DNA from 4 places in the Brenneria tiliae genome. Region 3 is predicted to be linked to each of the others. Evidence: predicted binding sites of a transcription regulator. Region 3 holds the regulator's gene; each other region holds the start of a gene.
The links. Region 3 encodes CRP, which controls carbon source genes, mostly activating them, when cyclic AMP is high. Its sites were predicted from a motif close to ATGTGANNNNNNTCACAT; they were not measured.
Positions count from the first base shown of each region.

Region 1: a site for CRP is predicted at 1,565-1,582, ahead of ompW (outer membrane protein OmpW). Genes of this name have one in related genera too.
Region 2: a site for CRP is predicted at 1,513-1,530, ahead of MFP24_RS21890 (2-hydroxycarboxylate transporter family protein). Genes of this name have one in related genera too.
Region 4: a site for CRP is predicted at 2,231-2,248, ahead of MFP24_RS18130 (PTS mannitol transporter subunit IICBA). Genes of this name have one in related genera too.

Region 1 is NZ_JAKPCB010000103.1:512,024-515,194, reverse strand. It holds gene MFP24_RS23210 (oligogalacturonate-specific porin KdgM family protein) at 1-634, shown strand, start outside; gene ompW (outer membrane protein OmpW) at 783-1,421, opposite strand; gene MFP24_RS23200 (YkgJ family cysteine cluster protein) at 1,705-2,064, shown strand; gene MFP24_RS23195 (YciC family protein) at 2,166-2,918, shown strand; gene MFP24_RS23190 (septation protein A) at 3,119-3,171, shown strand, end outside.
Region 2 is NZ_JAKPCB010000103.1:229,043-232,213, reverse strand. It holds gene MFP24_RS21895 (fumarylacetoacetate hydrolase family protein) at 1-23, opposite strand, end outside; gene MFP24_RS21890 (2-hydroxycarboxylate transporter family protein) at 87-1,457, opposite strand; gene MFP24_RS21885 (ATP-binding protein) at 1,876-3,171, shown strand, end outside.
Region 3 is NZ_JAKPCB010000096.1:49,007-52,177, reverse strand. It holds gene MFP24_RS10230 (polysaccharide lyase) at 1-1,106, opposite strand, end outside; gene crp (cAMP-activated global transcriptional regulator CRP) at 1,755-2,387, opposite strand; gene MFP24_RS10220 (OsmC family protein) at 2,704-3,111, shown strand; gene MFP24_RS10215 (phosphoribulokinase) at 3,152-3,171, opposite strand, start outside.
Region 4 is NZ_JAKPCB010000101.1:267,782-270,952, reverse strand. It holds gene MFP24_RS18130 (PTS mannitol transporter subunit IICBA) at 58-1,971, opposite strand; gene MFP24_RS18125 (DUF3053 domain-containing protein) at 2,336-3,052, opposite strand.

The DNA of each region.
Region 1 (3,171 bases), on a different contig from region 3:
GAAAGATACGAAGAATGCAAACCACCAGGATCGTTTACTGATATCCAACCGCTTTGCCAATGGTTTTGGTTTGTCTCTGGAAGGCAAATGGAAACAGCACGGCAATGACAGCACGCCCAATAAACCCTATAACGAAACGGTCAGCAACGGCACCGAGGTAACCGCCAGCTATCTATATAAGTTCGATAAGGTATTCGGCCTGGAAGGCGGGTTCAACATGGTGACGGACTCCGATACCAACAACTACCGCCCTTATATCAAAGGCACGGCCAATATCACTGATTCGCTGTACTACGGTCTGCGCTATCGTCCGTTCTACAAGCGTTACAGCAATAATATCGGCGGCTCGGCCCCTACCGATATGAAAGGCTATACCATCACCAGTACGCTGGGGTATAAACTGCCGGCCAACTTCACCATTGAATATGAATTCGAATATAACAAGAATACCAAGGCCGGCGCGTTCGGTTATATCGCCGATCAGGAAAACGACAACATGACTCACGATCTGAAACTGTCGTATAAATTCGACAAAAACTGGACGCCTTATGTCCAACTGGCCAACGTTGAAGGAAGTAAAAACACCGACGAACGCCAAACTCGCTATCGTGCAGGCGTCCAGTACAACTTCTAATTATTAGTAAATTTGAACAATTAGCTTTATCATCAGAATAGAATTTTTCTCATTAGTAGTTATTTCCTGTCTGCAAAAACGGCGGAGTAAAATCCGCCGTTTTTTATTAAAACCAAGATAAAGTAATGGCAACGCCATTTTATTAAAATCAGAAACGGTAGCCCACGCCAAACATAAACACCCAGGGATCCAAACGGGTGCTGACGTTTTGCTGTTCTCCGCCGGCTTTAAACTTCACCTCGGTGTCAATATCCATCCACCACAGCGAGGCGTTAATCAGCCAGTTTTTATCCAGGTTGTAATCCAGACCGGCCTGCGCCGCCAACCCCCAGGAATTTTTCAGGCTCAGATCGCTTACCCCGGCTTCTTTCCCACGCTGGTTGAATTTTTCATCATAAAACAGGGTGTAGTTTATGCCCACGCCGAGGTAAGGCCGCAGTTTATCGGTCTTGTCGCCGAAATAATACTGCGCCACCAGCGACGGCGGCAGATGACTGACTTCGGCAATGGTTCCGCCAAGACTGCTCAACCCCACGCGATGGGTAAACGGCGTCGCCGCCAATAGCTCCACGCCAATATTGTCAGTCACCAGATAGCTGAACGTCAGCCCCAGTTGGGTATTATTGTCAACCTTGAACGAGCCCAGACTGCCCAGCACATTGTCGGACCCTTCCACCGGGCGCACGGTCGCCGTGCCGCCACGAATAATAATATCCCCCGCCTGATGAGCCTGGGCAAAGGCTGGCATAAGCGCTGCCGCCAGTAATACAAAAGACGCCTTTTTCATTATCCACTCCCTTTGTATGGTTTAATTTCGAGCGAAATATACCCTTATGCCACCATTCTTGTTTTAAGCCAGATCACATCTTTAAATAGTTTTTCGAAAATTTCATCCCTTATCAAATTCACATAACCCACTAAAAACACAAGAATTGATCTATATCAAAAACAGCCAATAAGGACATAAAATGCGTTCAGGGGAAAATACCCTGCCAAAGGGAGAGTTTCAGCGGTAAATTTTTATTCGGACTACTATGATTCAATACCGGTTCAGGGCGGTGGGTAATCAAATGAGTGATAACGTCTGTATGCGCTGCGGCGCCTGTTGCGCCTATTTCAGAGTCTCTTTTTACTGGGCCGAGGCCGATGACGGCAGCGGCGTAGTGCCGGTTCGACTTACCGAACCGCTTTCGCCTTTTTTACGCTGTATGCAGGGTTCAAACGGCAAAAATCCCCGCTGCCGCGCGCTGCGGGGAGATATTGGCGAAAACGTAAGCTGTTCGATTTACGCCGACCGCCCCTCCCCGTGCCGCGAATTTATGCCGTCCGGCGCCCACGGTCAGGTAAACGATGCCTGCGACCGCGCCCGGGCCCACTACGGGCTGGCGCCGCTGGACGTCAAAACTGAAACGCAGCGGGCCGAAAGATAAGAAATGCGCGCATCGCGATATAGACGGGGTGCCACAGTCTGGCGTAACAGGTTACAATTGCAGGCTAAGTACTATTGGTCATCTTTTTTCAAGGAGCTTGCATGCCTATCACGGCTAACACTTTGTACCGTGACACAATGAATTTTACGCGTAACCAGTTCATCACCATTTTAATGATGTCACTGCTGACGGCGTTCATTACTGTCATCCTGAATCAGGCTTTCGCTCCCGGAAGTGAAGAATTGCAAACGCTGAACAACGCGGGCGGCGATCTCTCTTCCTCCGTCGAACTGGGCTTAATGGATTTGATACAGCAGATGACGCCGGAACAGCAAACCGTACTGCTTAAAATGTCTGCCGCAGGCACCTTTTCCGCCTTGATCGGCAACGCTCTTCTTACCGGCGGCATCATTATGCTGATTCAGATGGTATCCGCCGGAAACCGCACCAGCGCGCTGCGGGCGATCGGCGCTTCGGCTCCCGTTTTGCCGCGTCTGTTTCTGCTGATCCTGCTCTGCACCCTGCTGGTTCAGCTCGGCATGCTGTTTCTGGTCATTCCGGGCGTACTGCTGGCTATCGCCTTAAGCCTGTCCCCGGTGATTGCCGTCACCGAGAAACGCGGCGTATTCAGCTCGATGAAAACCAGCGCAACGCTGGCTTACGCCAATTTGCGCGTGACGGCGCCGGCGGTGATCCTGTGGTTATTGACCAAAATCGCCATTCTGCTGCTGGTGACCAAAATCACGGTATTTTCACCCACAGTGATGGCCGTGCTGTTAAACGGCCTGAGCAACCTGATATCCGCAATTCTGCTGGTTTATCTGTTTCGCCTGTATATGCTGCTGCGCGCGTGATCTATGGCGTGCCGCATACCTAGTGCGGCGCGCTTCTTCTTCCTGTTTATCCTGAAACCTGCCGTCAGTCGCGCCCAAGCGTAATTTTCTGCAAATTATTGTGATATCAAAGGAACAGTGCAGCACAATAAAGGATAATACGGTCAGTTATCAGATAACCACGGGGTTATCGCCAATAAATTAAGTGACGGATTGATATAATGAAGCAACTTCTTGATTTTCTTCCGCTGGTGGTTTTTTTTGTCTTTTACAA
Region 2 (3,171 bases), on a different contig from region 3:
TAGCGATAGCTTGCCAGTTTCATAATATTTCCCGTTTAAAATAGACCTGCGATAACCTGCGGTGTTATTTCTTTTGCTCAATATGTTCAGACCAGGAAGTTGCCCAGCACCAGGAGCGAAATCGATACGTTAATCGCCCCGCCGATGCGCGTGGCGATCTGCGCGAACGGCATCAGCACCATCCGGTTGCCCGCGGTCAGTATCGCCACGTCCCCCGTACCGCCTTGCCCGCTCTGGCAGCAGGAAACAATGGCGACGTCAATGGGGTGCATCCCGATCTTTCTGCCGACAAAGAAGCCGGTGGCCACCAGGGCGACGACGGTGCTGATAATCACCAGCAGATTTTGCAGCGTGAAGGCGTTCACCAGTTCCTGCCATGGCGTAATCGCCACGCCGACCGCGAACAGAATCGGGTAGGTCACCGAGGTCTGGAAGAATTTGTAGACAACCTGCGAACCTTCGAGCATTTTCGGCGACACGCCGTGAACCAGTTTCACCAGCACCGCGACAAACAGCATACCGACCGGCGCGGGCAGGCCGATCAGCTTGTGCCCCAGCATGCCGATCATATAAAGCAGGACGGCCAGCAGCGCGCCGGAGGCGATGGCGGTCACATCGGCCTTGCTGCTGAAGCCGGTTACCGGCGTACCGCCGTCGGGGTTGTTCAGGTTGTTGCCCTTGTTCGGCATCAGTTCGCCTTCGCCGGTCAGGTGCGGATAACGTTTGCCAAGCTGGTTCAGCATGCCGGCGATAATAATCGCGGTCAGGCTGCCCAGCATCACGATAGGAAGAATTCGTCCCAATGCAACTCCTTGTTCCATATGTAGAATGGTAGCATAGCCTATCGACAGCGGAATTGCCCCCTCGCCCACGCCGCCGGCCATGATGGGCAGAATCAGGAAGAAGAAGATTTGGAACGGATCCATGCCGAGCGCGATGCCGACCGCCATACCGACGACCATGCCGACCACTTCGCCGCACAGCATTGGAAAGAAAATACGCATAAAGCCCTGAATCAGCGTTTGCCGATTCATGCTCATAATGCTGCCGACGATAATGCAGCAGATATAGAGATAGAGAATATTGGTGCTTTTATAGAATTTGGTCGTTGATTCAACCACCACATCCGGCAGCAGTCCGTAATAAACCATCGCCGACGGAATAAAGGTGGCGCAAATTGCCGCCGCCCCCATTTTGCCGATAATCGGCAGGCGTTTGCCAAACTCGCCGCAGGCAAAACCGAAGAAGGCCAGCGTGGCGACCATCACCACAATATCACTCGGCAATTTGCCATTCAGACAGTCAATGCCGATTAATACCCCCGCCAGTAAAAAGAGCGGCACCGGAATAATACCCACTTTGTAAGTATCAAGAATGTGCCACCATTTTTCCTTTAATGAGGTCTTCCTGGTTGCTTCATTACCCGCCACAACATATGAATCTTCAGTCGTACTCATAACCCTATCCCCGTTTTATTTTGTCCGCACATCATAGGGAACGGAGATCATTATTATGTGATTAGCTTCAAATTAAAAAATGAGTTTTAAAGGCACTTATGGTTTTTATGGTTTAAATAAATAAAGTATATAAAAAACATATTGTTATTAACACCCGGCGCCGGGTGTAAATTTTATGGTTTCTATGTTTTTTATGGTTTTTATTTCCTAAAAAACGTTATGTTGATAAAAAGTAATTGAGATGTTTGCCAAAAATATATTTAAACGTAATTTTTATAATATGTAATTATTGAAACATCTAATGGTTAAATTATAAACGTGTAGCTGCTCACAAGTTTCTAGCTCCTTGTGCCTAACTATTTTTATTCATGCTAAATTAGCCGACTGTTTTCCGCTAACCAGACGGGTTGTTTGTATCATGGCATTGAGAATTTCTTTTCATATCAAATTGTTTATCTATTTGATTATTTTCTTCTCTCTGTTGCTGATATTAACCGGCGTTTATTACTGGCATGATATCGACCAACAGCTTTATTCCGAACTGGGGACCCGTGCGCAGGTACAGGCGAGAGAAATTGCCGTTATTCCTTCACTGATCGAGTCGGTGAAAAGCCGGGACGTCAAACAGATCGATGCCCTCGCGCGTCAGCTAAAACAGCGCAGCGACGCCAGTTATATCGTTATCGGCGATAACCACGGCCGTCACCTTTTTCATTCGGAAGACGGCCGGCAAATAGGTACGGCCATGGTGGGCGGCGATAATCTTGAGGTTCTGGCCGGGAAAAGCATTATCTCCGTGCGCCGCGGCGGGATTGGTATTTCGCTGCGCAGTAAAGCGCCGATTATGGATGGCGACAAGGTTATCGGCATTGTGTCGGTCGGTTATCTGAAAACGCATATCGATAACCTTACCTTCAGCAAGCTGGCGCATATTTTACTGGTTATCCTGGTTATGTTTGTGGCGCTGTTCATTTTTTCCTGGTGGTTCTCCCGTAATCTGAAAAAACAGATGTTCGGTCTGGAACCCCATGAGATCCGCCTGCTGGTTCGGCAACAGAAAGCCCTGCTGGAATCCATTTATGAAGGGGTGATCGCCATTGACAAGCAGCATCGCATCGCGGCGATCAACCATGCGGCCAAAGAGATTCTGGCCCTCGCAGAGCCGTCCAAGCAACTGCGGGGCCGGCCCATTGAAGAGGTGATCAAGCCGGTTCCCTTTTTCTCCGGTCAGGAGATGTGGATCAGCGATACCCACGACGAAATCTGCCGCTTTAATCACGCCACGGTGATCGCCAGCCGCGTGCGTATCCTGCTGGAAGACCAGCTGCAGGGGTGGGTTATCAGCTTTCGCGGCAAAAATGATATTCATACCCTCAGTATGCAGCTCAGCCAGGTGAAGCGTTATGCCAACAGCCTGCGCATCCTGCGCCACGAGCAGTTGAACTGGACGGCCACGCTGGCCGGGCTGCTGCATTTGAAACGTTATGATGAGGCAATCCGCTACATTGAAGCCCAGTCGGAAAGCGCGCAGGTGGTGCTGGATTTTGTTTCCCGGCGCTTCCGTTCGCCCGCTCTGTGCGGGCTACTGCTGGGTAAATACGCCGCCGCCAAAGAGAAAGGGATTGAGATGATCTTCGATCCCCGCTGTCAGCTTGCCGACATCCCCGCCGCGCTGAGCGAAACCGAGCTGATGTCCATCATCGGCAACCTGCTG
Region 3 (3,171 bases):
GTCAATACGGCAAGGTTCTTGCCGACGCCGGCATAGTTCGCCAGTTTATCTTTTACGCATTGCGCGGTTACCGGCGAGTAGCTATAAGGGAGTGCGGGGAATGTGCCGGTGCTGGTCCAGCTATCGGCATTGACATAGGCTTTGGAATCTTTGTCCCAGGTGATGCCGTAGGTGGTGAAATCGGCGGGTTTGGTAATGTTGTTGTTGCGCAGTTCCCATGTGCCGAAATTCGAGCCATCGTAACGGGATGTCACCGGGTTTTTCGCGTTCTCGAACCAGTTGCTTTCAATCAATGCGATGCCGTTCTGACGAACGTTCAGCCCTGAACTGGTGACGCCGGAATAGAGGTTGTTGTAGGCATGCACCTGACCGCCTCGTTGCAGCGGCAGCCGGGCGTTTACGTCGCTGTAGATATTGTGGTGATAGGTGAGGTTGCGTCCGGTATCGCTATTGCTGGAACCGCTTAAGCCGACCTTTTTGACGCCGTGAATGTAGTTGTAGGAGACGGTGACGTTGGTCGAGCCTTTTTTGATATCCACGGCGGATTCAAAGGTGGTATCGCCGTCCGGCGTGCCCTCGCACTCATGGTTTTTCGCGAAGATCTCGTTATGGTCGATCCAGACGTTCGGGGAGTCGTCGATGCGGATTGCATCGCCATCCTGGGCGCCTCCGGGCATATACCCCATGCGCATATTACGCACCACGACGTTGGAGGACTTGGTGATCCAGATACCGAAGTTTGCTGAGGAACCATTGCCGCCGAGGATGGTAATGCCTTTGGTAAACTCCTTGATCTCCACGCCGCGCGCCGCTTTGCTCCATTGACCGCAGATATCGGCTTCCGCCGCCTTGATTAAGTCATCTTCATTGCCGTTATAGGTGATGACTACGGGGTAGGCGCCGCCTGACACTTTTTTACCGCTTGAGTCCAGACGCGCTGCCGCGATGATATCGACAATGTCCTGCATCGAACCGGCCGTTTTATTGACGGCGCCGGAAACGTTGCCGCCGTCGGTGGTGGCATAGCCGCCGGTATCGGCCGCCATCGCTGGTTGGCAGGCAAGACATAACAGCCCGGCGGCGGCTGAAGGCAGTAGGTATTTCATAAGGATTATCTCCTGTTGGAATATAACTTTCGTTAAGGCATTTATCGTTCCATATGCCCAGGGTAATAAGGTTGGATTTTTCGCTAAAAATGGAATATCAGTTTTCAGTTTTATCAAAAACCCGCATCAGTGTTATCACAAAAATAAAACAATTCAATACGGTGAGTTCAATGCGTCTTTTGAATAATCGAAAGGAAAGGAGGGTTCTATGAAAGCTAAATTGCCAATTAAAATTACGCATAAGATATTTATTGTTTTATTATCAATAAGTTATATTCTCATGATGGTTTTTTTTATTTCCATAGGTTTCTGTTTTCAGCAATATATTCATATAAGGTGGATTTGTCTGAAAAATCCCCCCGGATATCCATATTAATAGGGATTTTCTTAAAATAAATAAAAATGGAGTTTTATTGATCTATATTAAAATATAACTTTATAAATCATGGCTGATTTTTATTTTGCCGATATTGAAAATAATAGATTAAGCCTGTTGGTAAGGCTATTTACATTGCCGGTAAATAATTTATTTTGATAATAAATACCCTGCTCATTAACTAAGGGGTAAATATGAGACCTGCGTTGATGGTGATAAAAAAAAGCGTGAAACTCGCTTCACGCTTTTTTGTTGTAGGGTAACGGAATGGTTTAACGGGTGCCGTAAACCACAATCGTTTTACCATGTGCGGAGATCAGGTTCTGGTCTTCCAGCATTTTAAGAATACGGCCCACGGTTTCGCGTGAACAGCCGACGATTTGCCCAATTTCCTGACGGGTGATTTTTATTTGCATGCCATCGGGGTGAGTCATGGCATCGGGTTGTTTCGCCAGGTTTAATAACGTCTGAGCAATACGGCCGGTAACGTCGAGAAACGCCAGATTACCGACTTTCTCTGAAGTTACCTGTAGTCGGCTGGCCATCTGCGCCGACAGGCGCATCAGAATATCGGGATTCACCTGAATCAACTGCCGGAACTTTTTATAAGAAATTTCAGCAACTTCACAAGCCGTTTTCGCCCGTACCCAGGCGCTGCGCTCCTGACCTTCTTCAAACAGGCCAAGTTCACCGATAAAATCTCCCTGATTGAGATAAGAGAGAATCATTTCTTTGCCTTCTTCATCTTTGATCAGCACTGCGACAGAGCCTTTCACGATGTAGTAAAGCGTTTCTGCTTTTTCACCCTGGTGAATCAGCGTGCTCTTCGATGGATACTTGTGGATATGACAATGAGAAAGGAACCATTCGAGAGTCGGGTCTGTTTGCGGTTTGCCGAGAACCATTCGCTATCATCCTCTGTTGTAATTCACTGCGCAAATCACAGGGCTCAGAGTTCCCTGTACGGCGTATTACTGCTAAACATTCAAAATTCGTCTAGGAAGAATGACGTCAGGGAATATACTGGAGCCTCTATCTGGCGACATCATCATCTCCCCGGTATCTGAGTTTGTCCAGAAAAGGCAGATTCTATTTTCGTTTGTAACACAGCTTGAAGGACCTGTCTTGTGTTGTCTCGCTTCAGCATGATGAAGCTTTGGTTATAGCGTGTTTTTGTACAGTAACGATATAAATTTTCAAAAAATTTTTAGCGGAGGCGGCATGCAGGCTCGAGTAAAGTGGATTGAAGGTTTAACTTTTCTTGGTGAATCAGCGTCCGGGCATCAGGTGCTGATGGATGGCAATTCGGGAGACAAGGCGCCAAGCCCAATGGAAATGGTGTTGATGTCGGTTGGCGGCTGCAGTGCGATTGACGTGGTGTCGATCCTGCAGAAAGGCCGTCATGACGTGGCGGACTGCGAGGTTAAACTGACCTCGGAGCGGAGAACGGAAGCGCCGCGCCTGTTTACCCATATTAATCTGCATTTTATCGTGACGGGCACAGGGCTGACGGAGAAAGCGGTGGAACGGGCGGTGGCGCTCTCCGCGGAGCGCTATTGCTCGGTGGCGCTGATGCTGGATAAAGCCGTCGAGGTCACGCACAGTCATGAAGTCCGCATAGCGGGGTAATCCTCGGCGTATCGCCCGCTGGTGCTTTTGCCGCGGCGGACTATTCGATTTTTTTCCCTT
Region 4 (3,171 bases), on a different contig from region 3:
CTTACCCTTTTAGAACGAAGAAAAAAGAGGCCGCCCGCGGGCGGCGCTACCCTATAGTCAGGCGTTCTTTTTACCGGACAGCAGGTCAAGCACTTCCTGCGCGTCCTGGGTATGCGTCAGGCGTTCAATCACCGCTTCATCATCCAGCGCATTGGTCAGGCTGGTAATTACCTGAATGTGCTCGTTATTACGGGCGGCGATACCGATAACCAAACGCGCGACGTCATCCTCGCTCTCGCCGAAACGCACGCCGTCGGGGTACTGGCAGAACACCACGCCGGTTTTCAGTACCTGGTCTTTCGCTTCGATGGTGCCGTGCGGCACCGCAATGGATTCGCCCAGATAGGTGGAAGTCAGCTTTTCACGCTCCAGCATGGCATCCACGTATTCCGGCTTGACAAAGCCGCCCTGCACCAGCTGCTCGCCGGCAAAACGAATGGCCTGTTCTTTATCCGCCGCGTGCTGATTAAGGAAAATATTCTCGGCGCCGAGCTGGAACAGATTTGGCGCTGCAGCGGCGTCGGCCGGCGGGGCAACCGCCGCGGGCTGGTCAGAAGCTTCGCCCTGCGCCGCGGCAAGACGCGCCACCAGATCGCTGTACAGTTGGCTGTCGAGGAAATTGGTCAGCGAGATATGCTGCGCCTGCGGCGCATGGCGCAGGGCGCGTTCGGTGAGATCGCGGTGGGTGATCACCAGATCGACATCGTCCGGCAGGTTGTTGATGGCGTTGTTGGTCACCGAAATATTGCTTAGCCCGGCATCCTGCACTTTTTTGCGCAGCACCCCGGCCCCCATGGCGCTGGACCCCATGCCGGCATCACAGGCGACGATGATTTTACGTACCGTGCTCAGGTCGCCGCTAACGCCGCCATTGGCGCGGCTTTGGCCCTTGGAGGTCGCTTTCATATCCTGCACCCGGCGGGTGGCCTCGCCAATATCTTCCTCGCCCTTGTTTTTACCGCTTTTCAGCAGAACGGCGGCAACGACGAAGGAAACCGCGAAGGCCGCCGCAATCGCCACTACGTTGGCGAAATAGGCGCCTTTCGGCGTCATGGCCAATACCGCCAGAATAGAACCCGGCGACGCCGGAGAGATCAGGCCGCCGTTCAGCAGGCTCAGCGTAAATACGCCGGTCATCCCGCCCAGGATCACCGCAATAATCAGCCGCGGGTTCATCAGCACATAAGGGAAATAAATTTCGTGGATGCCGCCGAAGAAGTGGATGATCGCCGCGCCCGGCGCGGACTCTTTCGCATTGCCGCGGCCAAAGAACATATAGGCCATCAGCACGCCCATACCGGGGCCTGGGTTAGCCTCGATCAGGAAGAAGATGGATTTCCCGGTCTCCGTCGCCTGCTGAATACCCAGCGGCGAGAAAATGCCGTGGTTGATGGCGTTGTTGAGGAACAGAATTTTTGCCGGCTCAACGAAAATAGAGGTCAGCGGCAGCAGGCTGTTCTGCACCATGATCTTGACGCCGGCGGCCAGAACCTGGGAAAAGACTTCGACCAGCGGACCGATGGCCAGAAACGACAGGATCGCCAGCAGCATACCGATAATGCCGGCGGAGAAGTTGTTGACCAGCATTTCAAAACCGCTTTTGATTTTGCCGTCAACCAGGCCGTCGAAACGTTTAATCGCCCAGCCGCCCAACGGGCCGACGATCATGGCGCCGAGGAACATTGGAATATCCGTACCGGCAATCACCCCCATGGTGGTGATCGCCCCGACCACGCCGCCGCGTTCGCCGAACACCAGGCGGCCGCCGGTATAGCCGATCAGCAGCGGCAGCAGATAGCTAACCATCGGCCCGACGAGTTTCGCCAGCGTCTCGTTGGGGATCCAGCCCGTAGGTATAAACAGTGCGGTAATAATACCCCAGGCGATAAATGCGCCGATATTGGGCATCACCATGTTGCTCAGAAAGCGACCAAAGTTCTGAACTTTGATCTTGATATCTGGTGAAAGCATAAAAACACACCCCTATTGAAACGCGCTGACAATAAGAGCGCGTGATAATTATTGTGAGACGGTATAACGCCTATCCGCCGGTGTTACTGTATGTAACGCGGACTCTAGCACTCCGTTTCAATAGCGCAACATGGCGGCATTTTTGTGACATAAATCACACAAACACCCCACACCAACGATACAAACAGGTGACTCAGTTCACAAAAAAAGATAAAAAATTAAAAAAATGGCAAGTTTGGGGATGGCGTTCACGCCATATATGTGATGAACGTCACATTTTAGAGATGGGTGCTTGTTTGTTTTATGCGACGCAAATCACAATTTATTTTCATTGCGTCGCCGGATTAGACGTATGGCGGGGTAATTATGGACGGAGAACGCCGTTTACTCCTTTCAGCGCGGTCATTAAATTCCGTTGCTGAATCGGCAGGTTGGCGACCATGCTGTTGTATTGCGCCACCTGCTGGGGCGTATGAAACTGCACCGTTGCTTCACCGAACACCACCCGATCGCCCTGGGCCTCAAGGTAATCCCCCACCTGAATCAGACTTTGCGCAAAGGCGATGGCGCTGGGGACGAGCGGCAGCAATGCATTGGTCGGCTGCGTGACGGTCCGCGTATACAGCCGTTCATAGGCGACCTGTAATTCTTCCGGCTGTTTGAGCGCGCGGCGGGCATTATCCGCCTGGGCTTTTGCGGCCTGTACCTGCTGCCCCAGCAGATTCAGCGCCCCGATGGACTGTCGCAGGTTGTCGCGCTGCGACAGATAATCCCGCGGGACGCGAATACGGGAGATCTGCTCCAGCAGCGGCGTCAGGCTCCCCGCCACCGCTTGATTCACCTGCTGGGAAAAGGTGGTCAATACCGCGTAGTCATTGATAAAAGGGCCGAAGCTCTTCTTTTGTTCTTCGGTGAGCGCCGGTAATTTGCCATCCTGTTGCAGTTGGACGCTTTGCAGAAAATCGGTAAACGCCCGGCGTTGATCGGCCTCGGAGTCACCGCAGCCGGCCAGCTGCAACGCCATAAAAAACATCAGTGCCGGCAGCAGCCAGCGTGAACGATATTCCATCAATCCTTTCATTCCATACCCCTGTTTTGCATGCTTGTCGATGGTCGTGGTTAGCGCATAGAGAACACGCCGCAAGCGTGTTTCGGATAACCGTAAGCATAGTCGAATCAGTCAGTTCATGCCGCAGCGCG